DNA from 3 places in the Pseudomonas sp. 9_2_1 genome. Region 3 is predicted to be linked to each of the others. Evidence: riboswitches for the same ligand, from Rfam matches in the RefSeq annotation. Region 3 holds a riboswitch; each other region holds the start of a gene.
What was found. Region 3 has a riboswitch for cobalamin ahead of AC5O5I_RS18005 (TonB-dependent receptor). Riboswitches for the same ligand answer to the same signal wherever they lie in the genome.
Positions count from the first base shown of each region.

Region 1: another riboswitch for cobalamin. It lies ahead of AC5O5I_RS12695 (CbtB domain-containing protein); the one in region 3 lies ahead of AC5O5I_RS18005 (TonB-dependent receptor).
Region 2: another riboswitch for cobalamin. It lies ahead of cobW (cobalamin biosynthesis protein CobW); the one in region 3 lies ahead of AC5O5I_RS18005 (TonB-dependent receptor).

Region 1 is NZ_CM181239.1:2,829,244-2,834,814, forward strand. It holds gene AC5O5I_RS12665 (transporter substrate-binding domain-containing protein) at 1-344, opposite strand, end outside; gene AC5O5I_RS12670 (response regulator transcription factor) at 358-972, opposite strand; gene AC5O5I_RS12675 (DUF1272 domain-containing protein) at 1,191-1,433, opposite strand; gene cobM (precorrin-4 C(11)-methyltransferase) at 1,500-2,252, opposite strand; gene AC5O5I_RS12685 (cobalamin biosynthesis protein) at 2,286-2,672, opposite strand; gene AC5O5I_RS12690 (CbtA family protein) at 2,672-3,358, opposite strand; gene AC5O5I_RS12695 (CbtB domain-containing protein) at 3,368-3,556, opposite strand; cobalamin riboswitch at 3,649-3,870, opposite strand; gene AC5O5I_RS12700 (GNAT family N-acetyltransferase) at 3,952-4,431, opposite strand; gene AC5O5I_RS12705 (LysE family translocator) at 4,563-5,183, shown strand; gene AC5O5I_RS12710 (alpha/beta fold hydrolase) at 5,204-5,571, shown strand, end outside.
Region 2 is NZ_CM181239.1:2,706,774-2,712,344, forward strand. It holds gene AC5O5I_RS12155 (LysR family transcriptional regulator) at 33-887, opposite strand; gene AC5O5I_RS12160 (multidrug/biocide efflux PACE transporter) at 979-1,407, shown strand; gene AC5O5I_RS12165 (branched-chain amino acid aminotransferase) at 1,488-2,507, opposite strand; gene AC5O5I_RS12170 (hypothetical protein) at 2,725-3,081, opposite strand; gene AC5O5I_RS12175 (glyoxalase superfamily protein) at 3,078-3,455, opposite strand; cobalamin riboswitch at 3,535-3,745, shown strand; gene cobW (cobalamin biosynthesis protein CobW) at 3,846-4,913, shown strand; gene cobN (cobaltochelatase subunit CobN) at 4,918-5,571, shown strand, end outside.
Region 3 is NZ_CM181239.1:3,967,113-3,972,683, reverse strand. It holds gene AC5O5I_RS18005 (TonB-dependent receptor) at 1-1,662, opposite strand, end outside; cobalamin riboswitch at 1,772-1,978, opposite strand; gene AC5O5I_RS18000 (hypothetical protein) at 2,142-2,888, shown strand; gene AC5O5I_RS17995 (GNAT family N-acetyltransferase) at 2,922-3,491, opposite strand; gene AC5O5I_RS17990 (carboxymuconolactone decarboxylase family protein) at 3,570-3,914, opposite strand; gene lpxO (lipid A hydroxylase LpxO) at 4,034-4,933, opposite strand; gene thpR (RNA 2',3'-cyclic phosphodiesterase) at 5,092-5,571, shown strand, end outside.

The DNA of each region.
Region 1 (5,571 bases), 1.1 Mb from region 3:
CGGCCCTCGCGCAGGGCCGCGATGGCTTCATGGCGGCTGTCGTACCGGCGCACTTCGATCGCAATACCCAGTTGCTCGGCGATGATGCCGGCGTAATCGGCGCTCAGCCCTTCGTAGTCACGCTGGCTGACGTTGATTTCGAACGGTGGATAGTCAGGCCGGGAGCTACCCAGCACCAGCCGCTGTCGTCGCGCGAGCCAGTCACGGTCGTCGCTGGGCAGTTGCAGCGGGGTGGCAGCGCTGACGGAACGCGCCAGCAGCTGTCGGGGTTCGCTGTCGGCAAGCAGACTTGCCGAGGCCGAAAGGCCAATGGCGATAACGGCACTGGCCAGCAGACGTTTCATGGTGGCCAAGCGCTCAGTTGACGTCGTTGCGTCTGGCCAGGTCGACCATTTCAACCAGCGACTCGGTCCTGAGCTTTTCCATGATACGGCCTCGGTAGGTACTGATGGTCTTGGCGCTGAGGTTCATGCAGTGCCCGATGTTCTTGTTGTTTTCACCGCGCGCCAGGCGCCGCAGCACTTCCATTTCACGGTTGGAGAGGCTTTCCAGGCGCACGGGTTCGCTCTCCAGCGAGTTGCTGTTGACCGACATCTGCGGGAAGGTCGAATAGCCCTTGATCAGGGCCTTGAGGGCAAACACCAACGGATCGGTATCTTCATCCTTGGTGACGAAGGCGCCGATGCCGGCATCCAGACAGCGGCGTACGTACAGATCGGTGGCCTGACCGGTCAGGACCATGATTTTCGGCACTGCCTCCAGGCACTGCAGGCGTTTGATCACTTCCATGCCGTCCAGCCCGGGTAGCCCGATGTCCAGAATTACAACGTCCGGGCGCAGCTCGCGGGCCACCTGCGCCACGATCCGGCCGTCGCCCACTTCGCCGACAACATGGAAGCGCTCGCGCTCGAGGATAGTGCGCAAAGCGACCCGGACGATCGGGTGGTCATCGACGATCAGCACGGTTGTCATGAGAAAACTCCTGTCAGGATGTGGTCCGCCTTCCTGGATCACTCAGGAATACGTCTGCAAGCGGGTTAATCGGAAGCGCTGCAAGATACGACCAATCCTGAAGTTTGGTAATGCCGAGTATAGAAGTGTTGATAATCCTCGGGTGCCTTGTTGAAAATTCCTACAAATAATGGAAAGACATCACCGCTAACAAGGCGGAGTGTCGATTTTCTGGTCGGTCAATTGCAGGCGAGGTGTGTTTTATTCACGCGCAAGGGCGAGGCGGGGTTGTTGGCCAAGGCCTGGCCGACCCGCGTCGGACGGGTCACCAGCTGGCCTTTGCAGTTCGGGCAATAGCCCTGCAAGCGGGTTTCGACGCAGGTGCGGCAGAAGGTGCATTCAAAGGAACAGATCAGCGCGTCAGGGCTGTCGCCAGGCAGGTCGATATCGCAGCATTCGCAGTTGGGGCGTAGATCCAGCATGAGCTTGACTCCGGTTCGCAAGCGGGAACCCGGAGTCTGCTACGCCTGTGGTGAGCCTGGCAATGCTCAGTCGCCAGGGCGATACAAGTGGGCGTGCCCTGCGCGGTACAAGGCCGAATCGGCGAACGGAGTGTTGCCCAGCACATGCCCCACCAGAATCAGTGCGGTGCGGCGGAAGTCCTTGGCGGCGACACGTTCGGCGATGTCGCCAAGGCTGCCACGAACCCAGTCCTGGTCTGGCCATGTGGCGCGGTGCACGACCGCCACCGGGCAGTCTGCGCCATAGTGTGGCAGCAGTTCGTCGACGATCCGCGAGAGGTGCTTGACCCCCAGGTGAATCGCAAGCGTGCTGCCATGGCGCGCCAGGTCCGCCAGCTGCTCGCCGGGTGGCATCGGCGAGCTGTCGCCATAGCGGGTCAGGATCACCGTCTGTGCCACCTGCGGCAGGGTCAGCTCGCAGCCGAGCAGGGCGGCGCTGGCGGCCGTGGCGGTGACACCGGGGATGATCTGGTAATCGATACCCAGCGCCTGCAGGTGGCGGATCTGCTCGCCGATGGCGCCGTACAGGCTGGGGTCCCCGCTATGCACGCGGGCGACGTCCTGGCCTTGCTGGTGCGCCGTGCGCATGGCGGCGATGATCTGCTCCAGGTGCAGCTCGGCACTGTTGATCACGGTTTCGGCCCGGTGGCCTTCGAGCACGGCAGCAGGCACCAGCGAGCCGGCGTAGATGATCACCGGGCACTGACGAATCAGCCGTTGCCCCTTGACCGTGATCAGTTCCGGGTCGCCGGGGCCGGCGCCGATGAAGTAGACCGTCATGGAAAGTCCTTGCAATAAATGAGGGTGCAGCGTTCAGCAGGCCAGCGCGAGGGTTGCCGGGCCCATCACCTGGCGTGTGAGCAGCAACCGCGCTGTGCCGAGCCCCTGGCTTGCCAGGGCCAACGCCGCGCTCTCGGCCACCCCCCAGCAACCCGTGTGGGCATGGGCCACAGCAGAACGGTGGCTGAGCAGGTTGGAGTAGGGTTGCAGTTGCGCGCCATGGTACAGCACCAAAGGCAAACCGAGGTGTTCGGCCAGTTGCTGTAACCCCGGTTCGTTGGCCTTCAGGCTGATGCTGGCGATACCGTGCAGGTCGGCCAGCGCCAGGCCCTGATTATCCAGGGCCTGGCGCAGAAGGCTGAGCAGCGTATCCACCGGGCAGCCCCGGCGGCAGCCAAAACCGGCGTAAAAAACTGGCATCAGGCCTGGCTTGAGCGGCGGAACAGCCAGGCGCTTAGCAGGCCCAGGGCCAGCCAGAAGGCGGCGTTGGTCAGCCAGGAGGCCAGCTTGAACTGGGCTTCCAGTGCTTCGGGAGCCAGGCTTTCGTGCACCTCCGGTTGCGGCGCGCCAATTACATGCGGCACCACCAGCAGCACGGCGCCCAGCGCTTTCAGCAGCCCGTGGCGGGCAAACGCCAGCAAGGCCAGGCCCAGGGCGGTGGCGCTGGCGGTGCCAATCCACCAGGCCTGACGTTGCCCAAGGTCGGCCGCAGCCGTACCTGGCAGTTCTGGGGGCAGGCCCAGGGTTGGCGCGAGGCAGAACACGGCGAAGCCCGCCAGCCCCCACAAAGCCCCCGTGCTGGCGCGCTTCGGAGCGCGCAGGCTGTAGAGCGCGGCCAGGATCAGGGCGAAGCCGACCGCCACCACCAGGTTGCCACCGGTCGTAGACAGCACGCGCTGCCAGCCGTCTTCCGGCGACCAGGCTTCGGCGCTGTGCTCATGGGCAGCGACTTCGCTGCCATGTTCGTGGTGTGCGGCCGGGGCCGAAGACTCGTAGGTTTCCGCCTGAAGAATCAACGGGGCCACCCAGAAGCTTTGCAACAAGGTCAGCAACAAGGCCGCAAGCAGCCCGCTGAAGCCCGCAGTACGGGCAATGCGCGTGATCATCGGGCGTACTCAGTGGCAGGGGAAGGCGGCGCTGTGGCGGGTATCGTGGGCAGCGTTGTGCACGGCCTCGATGTGCGAAAAACCGGCGAAGTAGACCAGGCACAGGCCGAGCAGGCTGGCGCCGACGGCGATGACGACGCGTTGGCTTAGCGTGGTGGGGGTGGCAAGGCTGTGTGGCTTGGCGCTGGTGACGGGCATGACGCGTTCCTCTGCTTTTTTGTGGGCAACGGACAAGCGCGGCAGCCCCGAGCGTGATTGCCCAGGGAATGCGACAGCGCCCGCCCACCGCGGGGTGTTCATGAACGCCAGGCCGGTCTCCGGGCTTGCGAGGAAGAGCAGGGCTCCTGAAAAGCGTCACCTTCCCATGCCGAACTACGGGCACAGTGGTACAGACGCTTCGCTCGCTTACCGTTGCGGGGGCAGCACCGGGCTAGTCCGACCCTGCTGAAGGGCCGCGACGCACCGGTTTCCCGTTTCACCCCAGAAGGGGCACCTGAACGCAGGCATAAGGAGAGCATGGGGCGGGCGTGGCGTCAATTGCGGGATATGAGCTGGGCCCTGATGCCCCCCCTAACAGCGGCTCTCCCGCCCCATCAACCGCGAGCAAACGCCGCCAGCTTCTCCCCGTCCAGGCGATAGCGCACCCACTCGTCCTGCGCCTCGGCCCCCAGCTTCTGGTAAAAGCCGATCGCCGGCTCGTTCCAGTCCAGCACGCTCCACTCCAGCCGCCCGCAGTTGTTCGCTACCGCTTCGCGCGCAATGTGCTGCAGCACTTGCCGCCCCGCGCCATCGCCGCGCTGCTCGGGCGTGATATACAAGTCTTCCAGGTAGATGCCGTTGCGCCCGAGCCAGGTCGAGTAGCTGTAGAAATACACGGCGAAGCCGATTGCCTGGCCATCGCGTTCGCACATCAGGCCATGCACCGTGCTGCCCTCGTCGAACAGGCTGTGCTCGATGTCGGCGACGCTGGCGATCACTTCGTGACGGGCACGCTCATACTCGGCCAGTTCGGTAATGAAGGCCAGAATCTGTTGCGCATCGGTGCGAACGGCAGGGCGAATGGTAACGCTCATGTTGACGGCTTCCTTGATTCGGGTAGCAATACAGTGAGGTGTATCTACATAATTTAATGGAACTGTACTGGTCGCAGGGGAGGGCGACTCCGTTAGTGTGACAGCACCTATAAAGAAAGTGGACCGCCCCTATGCTCGCCTCTGCCGACCTGCTGACCGCCTTCGTGCTGTTTGCCTTCGTGTCCTCCATCACGCCCGGCCCCAACAACACCATGTTGCTGGCCTCGGGGGTGAACTTCGGCGTGCGCCGCTCGATTCCTCACGCTGTGGGCATCAGCGTCGGTTTCATGGTCATGGTGCTGGCCGTTGGTCTGGGCCTGGGCGAGGTGTTCAAGGCCTGGCCGCCGCTGTACACAGTGCTGCGCTACACCGGGGCGGCCTACCTGCTGTACCTGGCCTGGAAAATCGCCACTTCCGGGCCAGTCGGCACGGCTTCGTCCGGTGCTCGCAAACCCATGGGCTTCTGGGGCGCAGCGGCGTTCCAGTGGGTCAATCCAAAGGCCTGGGTGATGGCGGTGGGGGCGATTACAACCTATACACCGGCGCAAGGCTATGTGACCAACGTGATCGTCATCGCCGCCTTGTTCGCCCTGGTCAACCTGCCCAGCGTGGGCGTGTGGGTGATGTTTGGCAGCGCGCTGCGCAACCTGCTGCAGAACCCGCGTTGGCTGATGCTGTTCAATGTCCTGATGGCCCTGTTGCTGGTGATTTCACTGTACCCGCTTCTGTTTGTAGAATCGGCGTTTTCCTAGCCCGCGAGTTGCCCAAGCCCATGCAGTTGATCCCCTGGTCCCACGAATGTGCCGAAGGCTTCACCCTGCGTGGCTGGCGCACCGCGGCCAGCGGCAAGCCGCTGCTGCATTTCTTGCACGGTAACGGCTTCTGCTGCCTGGCCTATCAGCCTTTGCTGATGCGCCTGGGCGAGCATTTCGACCTGTGGCTGTGCGATGTCCAGGGGCACGGTGACAGTGACCATGGCGGGGCGTTTCGCGGCTGGAACCGTACCGCCGCGTTGGCCGTGGAGGCATTTCAGGCCGGGCGTGGCGAGTACGGCGAAGTGCCGCGCTTTGCCGTCGGGCACAGCTTTGGCGGCGTGCTCACCGGGCTGATGCTGGCCAGTGAGCCGCAGCTGTTTGCACG
Region 2 (5,571 bases), 1.3 Mb from region 3:
CTGGGCGCACACTTGAGGAAGGCGTTATCCGGCTACCGATTCAACATCTGACGCACCAGCCACTGCCCGGCCGGGCCCAGTGCCCGGCGGCTCGACCAGGCCACATCCATATCAACCCGCCGTGGATAGCCGGCCACCTGCAACTCCACCAGCCCACTGCCAAACCGCGCCACCAGCGCCTTGGGCAGTTCGGCCCAGCCAAACCCGCGCACGGCGAACTCGAGCAGGGTGAGGTAATCCGGTGCCGACCAAGCCTGGCCACGGCCCAGATGCAGGCTTGGCGCGTAGGTCTTGATATATAACTGGCGTGCGTTTTCGAGGTGCTGCGTTTGCACCTGCGCAATGCCCGCCAGCGGGTGCCCGCTGGCCACGTACACGGCGAATTCCGCCTGCTCGGGCAAACGCGCCACGGCAACGTCGGCAGGGTAACTGGGCTGTGTGGCAAGAATGCCGATCTGCGCCATGCCCAGCTGGATCATTTCGATTACATCGGCATCCTCCGACGGCCCGCAGCGCAGCTCGGTGTGCGGGTAGTGCTCAGCAAACCGGGCCATTACCGCACCCTGGAAGGTAACGCTGTAGCTGTCCGACATCACCACCGACACCAGCGCCTCGACATGTTCTGCCAGCCGCACCGCCAGTGCATCGAGCTGGGCGCTGGCATCGAGAATCGCCTCGACACGCCTCAGTACCTGCCGGCCAGCCTCGTTCAGCGTGGGATGGCGGCCAGTGCGGTCAAACAGCGGGCAACCAACATCGGCCTCAAAGTTAGCGATCGCGATGCTGATAGTGGACTGGCTTTTGCGCAGCTTGCGCGCAGCGGCGGAAAAAGACCCCAGCGATGCGGCTTCGACAAACGCAACCAAGGCTTCGGGTGAGTAGCGCATGTATTGATAAAACCGATGGTAGCTATATCGCGAGTATCTGTTCTATCAAAGAAAATAGGAAGCACGACTCACGCACTGGATGGAATTTGCAATGAAAAACGTCTCTTTCACCGAACGCCTGGTTCACGCCGTCGGTTATGAAGTGTTCGCAGTGCTGCTGTGTGCGCCGCTGTTGTCCTGGGTCATGGGCAAATCGCTGGCGACAGCCGGCGCGCTGGCGGTGACCCTGTCGGTGATCGCCATGCTGTGGAATATGGTCTACAACGCGCTGATCGATCGTTATGTACAGACCGAGCGGATCCACTGGCAGGCCCGCGCGCGTTTCGCGCACGGCTTGGGCTTCGAGGCCGGCCTGGTAGTCTGGTGCCTGCCGGTGGCCGCGTGGATGCTGGATATTTCGCTTTTGCAGGCGTTCATGGTGGAGCTGGGCTTCTTCATGATCATCCTGCCCTACACCGTGCTGTACAACTGGGCGTTCGACAAAGTCCGGCACCTGCTGATGCAGCGTCGCCTGGCCTAAGGCGTGTGCCCAACTCCCACACCAATAAAAACGGGGCATGCCATTGCTGGCATGCCCCGTTTTCAAACCGCTGAAACGACTCAGGCGACTTTGACGATCCAGCCTGCCGGTGCTTCGACATCACCGCTCTGGATGCCGGTCAGCTCGTCGTAGAGCTTCTGGGTAACCGGGCCGACCTTTTCCAGGTCGTGGAACACGTGCAGCTTGCCGTTGTACTCGATGCCGCCGATCGGGGTGATCACCGCAGCGGTACCGCAGGCACCGGCTTCGATGAAGCGGTCCAGGTTGCTGATTTCGACATCGCCTTCGATCACTTTCAGGCCCAGGCGCGATTGCGCCAGTTCCATCAGCGACAGGCGGGTGATGCCTGGCAACACCGAGGCCGATTTCGGCGTGACGAACTCGTTGTTGGCGGTGATACCGAAGAAGTTGGCCGAACCGACTTCCTCGATCTTGGTGTGAGTCAGCGGGTCGAGGTAAATGGCGTCGGCGAAGTTGGCCTTCTTGGCCTCCGCGCCTGGCTGCAGGCTGGCCGCGTAGTTACCGCCGACCTTGGCTGCGCCGGTGCCTTGCGGGGCAGCACGGTCGAAGCTGGAGATCTGGAAGTTGTGCGGCTTCATGCCGCCCTTGAAGTACGAGCCAACCGGGATGGCGAATACCGAGAAGATGAACTCGGGGGCGGTGCGCACGCCAATGTTGTCACCAGTGCCGATCACGAACGGGCGCAGGTACAGGGCGCCTTTGCCGTGCGGTGGCACGAACTTTTCGTTGGCCTTGACCACCTGCTTGCACGCTTCGATGAACACATCGGTAGGCACGTGCGGCATCAGCAGGCGGGCGCAGCTGCGCTGCATGCGGGCGGCGTTCTGGTCCGGGCGGAACAGGTTGATCGAGCCGTCCTTGCAACGGTAGGCCTTGAGGCCCTCGAAGCACTGCTGGCCATAGTGCAGCGCCGTGGAGCCTTCACTGATGTGCAGTACGTTGTCTTCGGTCAGGGTGCCCTTGTCCCACTCGCCATTGCGCCATACGGACAGGTAGCGTTTGTCGGTCTTGATGTAGTCGAAACCCAGCTTGTCCCAATTAATGCTTTCGTTGCTCATGACACCCTCATTGTCTTGCAAGTGCCCGATCGCTCGGGCTGCTGTTATATGCGCACCATGCCACCATAATACATCCGCAGCAGATCGGGAACGGCCAGTCACGAATTGAGGTTGCGAGGTGTTCACCGCAAGATTTTTAGCGCCTGTGAAATCGAGCGCCGCCCGCGCGGCGCTCGGTTTCACAGGCGCCGCAAAACTTTCGCCAATCTTCAACGGTCTACCGCCCCAAGCGCTTCCCCCAATCACCGCCATGCCCCTGCGCACAAGCCTCTTCACTGTCGAACCGCACATGCCATGCCGGATGATCCAGTGCTATGCCCGCCGCCTCCAACGCTTGTGCAGTCAGCACCAGCATGCGCGTCTTGGCGTCGCCCGCCATGGCTGCAGCCTTGTCGGCTTCTTGCTCGAACACCCAGGTTATGCGCAAGCTGGCCGGAAAATCCTCAGGATCGAGCCGGTGGGTCAGCCAGCTGAAGCCGATGATTTCTGCCTTGGCCGTTTCGCAGGCATCGGTCAGGCATATCACCAGTTCACGCTCCAGCCTGGCCATTTCACGCTTGCCAGATGCCTTCACAGGTTTGCCTCGTCGTCGATCTGCTGACAGAACCGCAGCCGGTTACCGAATGGGTCCCACACCTGCATCTGCAAGCCCCAGTCCAGGCGCTCGGCTTCGGGCCGCGCGTAGCCGTACTGTTTCGCTTGCAGTTCATGCTCCAGCGCGCGCAGGTCGTCGATGCGGGCGAACACCGTCGAGCCGGGGCACGCGTCACCATGGTGTTCGGAAAGGTGCAGGATCAGGCCGTCACGATGCACCTGCATGTACAGCGGCAGGTCCGGGCTGAAGCGGTGTTCCCAGTCCAGCGTGAAACCGAGAAATTCGAGGTAGAACTCCCTGGCCTTTTCGACCGAGAAGATACGCAGCACCGGGATGGCGGGAGCGAGGGGCATGGGGCGTCCTTGACCGTGGGCAAAGACGCTACTCTAGCGCAGTTGCGCAACCTGTGGTTGACCACCCGCCAGCCACTGCGTAGCCTTGCCAGTTCGAGGTTCTTCGGCCAGGCCGAAGCTAAGACGGGAACGCGGTACAAGCCGCGGCTGCCCCCGCAACTGTAAGCACCGACAACGGATCGACACAGCCACTGCGCCAGCGCGCGGGAAGGCGTCATCCCGCCAGCCTGGCTTCAGCCGGCAACTGGAACGGTGCCAGCCAGGAGACCTGCCTCGCAACGTTTTCGACTTTCAACCGGGCGGGGTGATCCGGTGGCGAACAAGCCCGGCCGGCCTGGCCTGCGGCTGTCGTCCTGCATGCCCGCGCCATTCTGCCAAGGGCACTGCGACATGAAAACACTGGCCAAGCTCCCCGTCACCATCGTTACCGGCTTCCTCGGTTCGGGCAAGACCACCTTGCTGCGGCACATGCTCGACAACGCCCAGGGCCGCCGTATCGCGGTCATCGTCAACGAGTTCGGCGAGCTGGGCATCGACGGCGAAATCCTCAAGCAGTGCAGCATCGGCTGCACCGAGGAAGAAGCCAGCGGCCGCGTCTACGAGCTGGCCAACGGCTGCCTGTGCTGCACCGTGCAGGAAGAATTCTTCCCGGTGATGCGCGAGCTGGTGGCGCGCCGTGGCGACCTCGACCACATCCTCATCGAAACCAGTGGCCTGGCTCTGCCCAAGCCGCTGGTACAGGCCTTCCAGTGGCCGGAAATCCGCAACGCTTGCACGGTCGACGCGGTGATCACCGTGGTCGACAGCCCGGCGGTAGCCGCCGGCACCTTCGCCGCCTACCCGGACCAGGTCGATGCCCAGCGCAAGCTCGACCCTAACCTGGACCACGAATCGCCGCTGCACGAACTGTTCGCCGACCAGCTGGCCAGCGCCGACCTGGTGGTGCTGAACAAGGCCGACCTGATCGATGCCGAGGGCTTGGCCAAAGTGCGTGCCGAAGTGGCCGAAGAACTGCCGCCAGCGGTCAAGGTGATCGAGGCCAGCAGCGGCAAGTTGCCAATTGACGTGCTGCTGGGCGTGGGTGCCGAGTCCGAGGCGCACATCGATGGCCGCCGTACCCACCACGACTCGCACCACGATGGCGACGACCATGACGATCATGACCACGACGCCTTCGACTCCATCTCCATCGACCTGCCCGAAGCCGACGAAAGCCTGCTGCTTGATGCCCTGACCCAGCTGGTGGTGGAGTTTGGCGTGCTGCGCGCCAAAGGGTTTGCGGCCATCCCGGGCAAGCCGATGCGCCTGCTGGTACAGGGCGTGGGGACCCGCTTCGACAAGCACTTCGACCGCGCATGGCGCGCCGACGAGCCGCGCATCACCCGCCTGGTGCTGATCGGCCAGGACCTGGATGCGGCCCAGCTGGAAGCACGCCTGCGCAAAGCCCTGGGCGCCTGACCCCATGCACCTGCTGCGGACCCAGCCCGGTGGCTTCGTACCGGATGACAGCATTGCCGACCTCGGCCAGACACCCGCCGAGCTGGTGATTCTCTGCAGCGGCGATTCGCACCTGGCATTGCTCGCCGATACCGCCGAGCAATTGCCCGAAGACTTCCCCAGCCTGCGCCTGGCCAACCCGATGCAGGTGCAGAACCACGCCTCGGTCGACCTGTATGTCGATCAGGTGCTGCGCCATGCCAAGGTCATCCTGGTGTCGCTGCACGGCGGCGTCGGCTACTGGCGCTATGGCGTCGAGCAGCTGGTCGAGCTGGCCGCGCGTGGCGTACAGCTGATCCTGGTGCCAGGCGACGACCGCCCCGACCCGGAGCTGACCCGCCTTGGCACCGTCAGCAGCCAGCAGGCCGAGCGCCTCTGGCACTACCTGCGCCAGGGCGGCAAGACCAACGCCATCAACCTGTTCCAGTGCCTGGCCAGCCAGTGGCTGGGCCGCGACTATGCCTGGGACGAACCGCAACCCTTGCCACGCACGGCGGTGTATCACCCGGCCAAGGGCAGCGCCGTGCTGAAGGACTGGTACCCGCACTGGCACCCTGAGCACCCGGTGGCGCCGCTGCTGTTCTACCGCTCGCACCTGCAGGCGGCCAACACCGCGTTC
Region 3 (5,571 bases):
CTGCTTGTCGTGGGTGAGCGGGTCGTCCACCAGCAGCTTGTTCTTGACGATATGGTAGGCCGCCAATGTCCATTCGCCGCGCCTCTCCCAAAAGCGCTGCTTAAGGCCCACTTCGGTCTGCTTCGCTTCGGTCAGGTCGTAGTGCATCTGTGCCGGGCTCAGGCTGATGAGGTTGTCTACCCCGTCCTCGCTGGTGGAATACTGGCCGTACAACGACAGATCCTCCGTCAGCGCAAAAACCAGCCCGGCGCGCCAGTTGCCGCCTTGCAGGCTGCGGTCGCTGCGGCTGTCAGTGCCCAGGTTGTCGCGGTCGATATGGTTCTGGTCACGGCGCACGCCGGTCACCAGCGACAGGCGATCGGTGAGTTGCAGGCGGTTTTCCGCAAACAGCGCGAAGGTGCCGGTGGTGGCGAGCGATTGCGGTCGCAGCGGCGAGGCGCTGTGGAAGTCGCCCGGTTGCGGCTGCCATGGGTCGATGTAGTCGCCGCCCACATCGTCGTACGGCGCATTGCTGTCGATGTTGAAACGGACCTTGTTGTACTCGGCACCCACCACCGTCTTGCTGGCCAGCCCGAACAGGCTGTGATCGAAGGCGAACGTCTGACGGTCGCCGAACTGCTCCTGGTTGTGCTTGATCTCCAGGTAGCTGCCGCGTAGCAGCTGCTGGCGCGCGGCGTCCCAGCTGTACGCCTCGGCATTGCGCCAGTGGCGGCGGCTTTTCATGTAGTACAGCTGGTTGCTGGCGCTGACCTGGTCGCTCAGCGTCCAGTCCGTGGTCAGGCGGGTCCACTCATCGACGTAGTGCTGCTTGTCGTTCTGCACGTTGTAGTTCTTGTAGCGCAGGCTGCTGCGGTAGTGGCCGTCGATCAGCGGCGTGCCGTAGTAATTGGCAGGCTTGGCATCGCCGCGCTCGTGGGCGAGGGTGAAGCTGAGGTCGTCAGTGGCGTCGAAGCGCAACGCGGCGCTGAGCGCCAGGCTGCGCGAGGGGGTGCGGTCAACCCAGCCATTGCCGGCTTGCTGGTTCAGCGTAAGCCGGTAGCTCAGGCGTTCGTCCAGGCTACCGCCACTGTCCAGCCCGAGCTGCTGGCGGTCCCATGAACCGTAACCCAGGCGCAGGTGATTGCGGATGTCGCCGCTGAAGGGCTTTTTCGGGATCACATTGACCACCGCACCGGTTGCACCCTCGCCATACAGCACCGACGCCGGGCCACGCAGCACGTCGATGCGCTCCACCATCCACGGGTCGACCGGGAATGTCTGGGTGCCCGCGCCGGCATACATGCGCGCGCCGTCGAACAGCGTCATCACCGAGCCGTGGCCGGTGAAGCCGCGAGCTGCAAGCCCCGTCCCGCCATCGCCTGGCGAGCCGATGTAGGTAATGCCCGGTGAACGGGTTACCGCATCCTGCACGCTGAGGTTGTTGCGCTGCTGGATCTGCTCGGCGCTGATGCTGCTGGTGCTGGCGGGTGTTTCCAGGGCACTGAGGCCCAGGCGCGACCCGGCCGTCGTCGGGGTGGCGAGGTCGAGGATGCGGTTGTCGAACGTGTCGGTGATGGCCGTTGACGGCAGGGCCAGAGGCTTTGGGTCGAAGTCATCGGCCTGGGCCGGCAGGGCGACGGCCAGGCAGGCCGCCAGGGGGTGAAGCTTGAAGATACGGGACATGTCGTTCCACTGCTGCAGGAATGAATGCATCCCGGTGGAAAACACGCGAAGGCTTGCCGTGCAGGCGAGCGCGCGCACGGATTCCGGCCTGCGCCCGCCCACCGCGGGTTGCCAAACAAGGCTTCAGGCCGGTCTCCGGGCTTGCGAGGGGCATGAAACCTTCACCTTCCCATGCCTGAGCACAGTGGTATCTCGAAGGGTTCGCTCGCTTACCGTTGCGGGGGCAGCGCCGGACTTGTCGTGGGCAACACGACGCACCGGCTTCCCGTTTCACCTTGCGCGCGGCGGCGCAGGGCACCTGAAACTGGCGCGCATATGACCACTGCACAGCACGGTCGTCAACCATCGGGCTGACAGGCAATCGCGTGATGAACGGCAGATTCCTGAATATTTGCTGAAGCTTTTTCGAACTATCGCGCCGCCGGGCGTTTCGGAATGTGGGCTAGCTACCCGTTTACACGTCATGGAGACATAGATGCATGCCTACTCATAACCTGCTCCGCCACACCTGCATCCTGGCCCTGATGGGCACCCCGTTGGCAGCCCATGCCGCACCCAGCACCGACCCTCTGTTCACCGTCGGCATTCTCGGCGCCTACGACGAATTCAAGTTTCAGGGCGGCAGTGAAACCCAGACCGAACACGTTGACGAAGGCGGCATCTTTGCCGCCTTTGGCAACAAGATGACCGCAGAGTCCGGTTTCATTTACCAGCTGGGTGCCGAAGGCAAGTATGCCGAGAAGCACGACAACAAACTCAAGGAGGGGCAGGCAGGGCTGGACCTGGGCTGGCGTGCGGCGGTGGATGCGCGCAACTTCGTCGATGTGATCGTGGGCGGCGGCTACATGTGGTCACGGTTTGAAACCGAGCACCGCAGGATCGAAAGCGAACTCACCTACAAGGCGCCGTTCGCCAAGGCGGCGTTGGGTTACAACCACCAGTTCGATGCGGCCACCTTGCGCGTGGAAGCCGGTGTACGGCGAACCCTCGATGGCCGGGTAAAGCTGAAGGTGGAAGACTTTGGCAGTGACAGTGCGGACATGAAAGACCGCACCAACCCTTATGCCGAGGTGACGCTGCTGATGAACCAGCAAGGCAACCTGCCGATCCAGGCGGGCGTGTACTACACCCGCACCGAATACCGGCTCGACGACGAGACGCTGTTGGCCGACAACACCGAGCTCAAGCGCGACGAGTACGGCTTCAAGATAGGCCTGGCCTTCTGATCCGGCGGCCCTGCAAACGCACCTGCAGGGCCTTTACCGACCGCGCCGCCGCGACACGCGTGCTTCGATGTTCTTGCGCCCGATCAGCAGCTGCGGTTTCTCTGTCACCGGCTCATCGGCCAGCCACTTGTACATCACCAGGCAGTCCACCAGCCCCAGGCGGGCATGGCGATAGGCCTTGGGCAGCCGGCCAACCGTTTCGAAGCCCAGCTTGTGCCACAACGCCACCGCCACCTCGTTGCTGGCCACCACCGAGTTGAACTGCAGGGCCAGAAAGCCTTCCTGGCGTGCCAGCTTCTGCGAATGTTCGCACATCAGGCGTGCCACGCCCCGGCCGCGGGCGCTCTCGCAGACCATGTAGCCGCAATTGCCCACGTGCGCGCCAGGGCCGGCCGCGTTGGCCTTGAGGTAATACGAACCCAGCAGCTCGCCATCCTCCTCTGCCAGCAGCGTGTGCAATGGCAGCTCCAGCCACAATTGGCGGGCCTGTTCGGCGTTCAGGGCGGGGTCGAATGCGTAAGTTTCGCGGGCCTGGACGGTGGCCTGGAAGGTCGGCCAGAAACGTTCGAAGTCTTCCGGCGTCATGGGGCGAATGTGGATCATGCGGGTTCCTGCGCGGGCTGGGCCGCCCAGTCTGGGCGGCGCGGCGCCGTCGCGCAAGGGTGGCGGCGCCGTTTGTGCTCAGCCGTTGGCCTTGCCCACTGCATCCATGGCCCGCGCCGAGTAGACCAGTGCGGCCCCGGCGTTCATCGCCACGGCCACGCCGAGCGCCTCGGCAATTTCCTCGCGGCTGGCGCCATGCTTGACCGCCTGCTGCGAGTGCACGGCGATGCAGCCGTCACAGCGGGTGGTCACGGCCACGGCGAGGGAAATCAGCTCGCGGGTCTTGGCGTCGAGGTGGTTGGTCTTGGCCCCCGCACCACTGGCGGTCATGTAGCCGGCCACGGTGTCGGGGGAGAGTTGCTTGAGATCGCCGATGCCGGCCATCAACTGCTTACGGTAGGCGTCCCAGTCCATCATGCTCATCGTCTTCACCTTGGGGTGGTTGCGAGTGGAGCTTTCAGGCTAGTCGAAGAGTGGCAGGTGTGAGGCTTGTACTTTGGTGGGTGTACGCAGGTCGTAGGCAAAACGGCCTGCGTTGCCGGTCAGATGTAGATGAACACCAGCAGCAGCGCGGCGACCACTGCCCACTTTTCCAGGTAGTAGCGTGTGCGGTTGCGCTTTTTCATCGCCTTGCCGCGCTCACGGATCTTGTAGATGCGGGTAAACAGCCGGTTGATGCCGCCGGTCTTGTCGCCGGCACCGTTGGGCGCTGCCGCGGCGGCCATGACCTTGCGGCTGAACCAGCGGTTGAACGCCGTGGCCCAGCGGTACTTGAGCGGGCGTTCGACGTCGCAGAACAGGATGATGCGATTGTGTTCGGTGTTGTTGGCCGCGTAGTGGATATAGGTCTCGTCAAAGATCACCCCCTCGCCATCGCGCCAGGAGTACTTCTCGCCGTCAACGTCGATATAGCAGCCATCGTCGTTCGGCGTGTCCAGGCCCAGGTGGTAGCGGTACGAGCCGGCGTACGGGTCACGGTGGCGCACCAGCTTGGCGCCTGGCGGCAAGGTGGCGAACATGGCGGCCTTGACCGTGCCGATGCCTTGCAGCAATTCGGTGGTACGCGGGCACAGGGCCATTGCCGACGGGTGGCTTTCGCCATACCACTTCAGGTAGAAGCGCTTCCAGCCAGTCTTGAAGAACGAGTTGAAACCGACGTCGTCGTAATTGTCGGACTTCTTGATTGCGCCCACGTGCAGCAGCTGGCGGCCCTCCTCGCGGATTTCCTGCCAGTGGTCCTGCAGCGGCTTCAGTTCGGGAAAGGCTTCGACCGGCAGGTAAGGCTTGGCCGGGTGCCTGGAAAACAGGTAAAGGAAGGCGTTGACCGGCGCCAGGAAGCTGGAGTGGTCACCCAGTTGGCGGGTCAGCTTGTGACGCACCCGGCCGCGCAGGTGAACATAGGCGATCGAGAAAACGAAGATAAGTACGAGTGCAATTTTCATGGACGTTTACTTGTCGAAAAATGGCCATGCGCCATGGCATAAGCCCGCCAGCATAAACAATCATGGGGGCAGTTTGTACTTATTGTTACGAAAGTGCGGGGCGACTTAGGTGTAATGCCCTACAGTCTTGCGCAAACGATTCATGTACGGGAGTTCACATGGTTCAGGATGTCCGCCCCAGCGGCGCCCCCTTCAAGCGGCTGTTTTTTGCCTTGCCGGTCAGTGATGCCCAGCGCCGTGCGCTGGCCGACTGGCGGCGCAGCCTGGGCATGCGCAGCGGCAAGCCGGTAGCGGCCGCCAATTTCCACGTGACCCTGCTGTTTCTCGGCGATGTGGATGCCGCCCAGGTGCCAGCGATATGCGCTGCGGTCGACCAGTTGGCGCTGCCGGCCAAGCCCCCCCGTCTGCTGCTCGACCGTTTGCAGGTGTGGCAGCGGGCCAGCGCCCTGGTGCTGGAGGCGCAGCAGGTACCACCGGCCCTGCTGCAACTGGTCTACGCCCTGCAGCAGGCCTTGCTACCGTTGGGCGTGCAACCGGCCAGCCGTGAATACCGCCCGCACCTCACGCTTTCCCGGGACTACCACGGCCAGCCGCCAGAGGCTGCTAGCGCGCCGGAGTTCTACCTCGCGGCCCGCCAT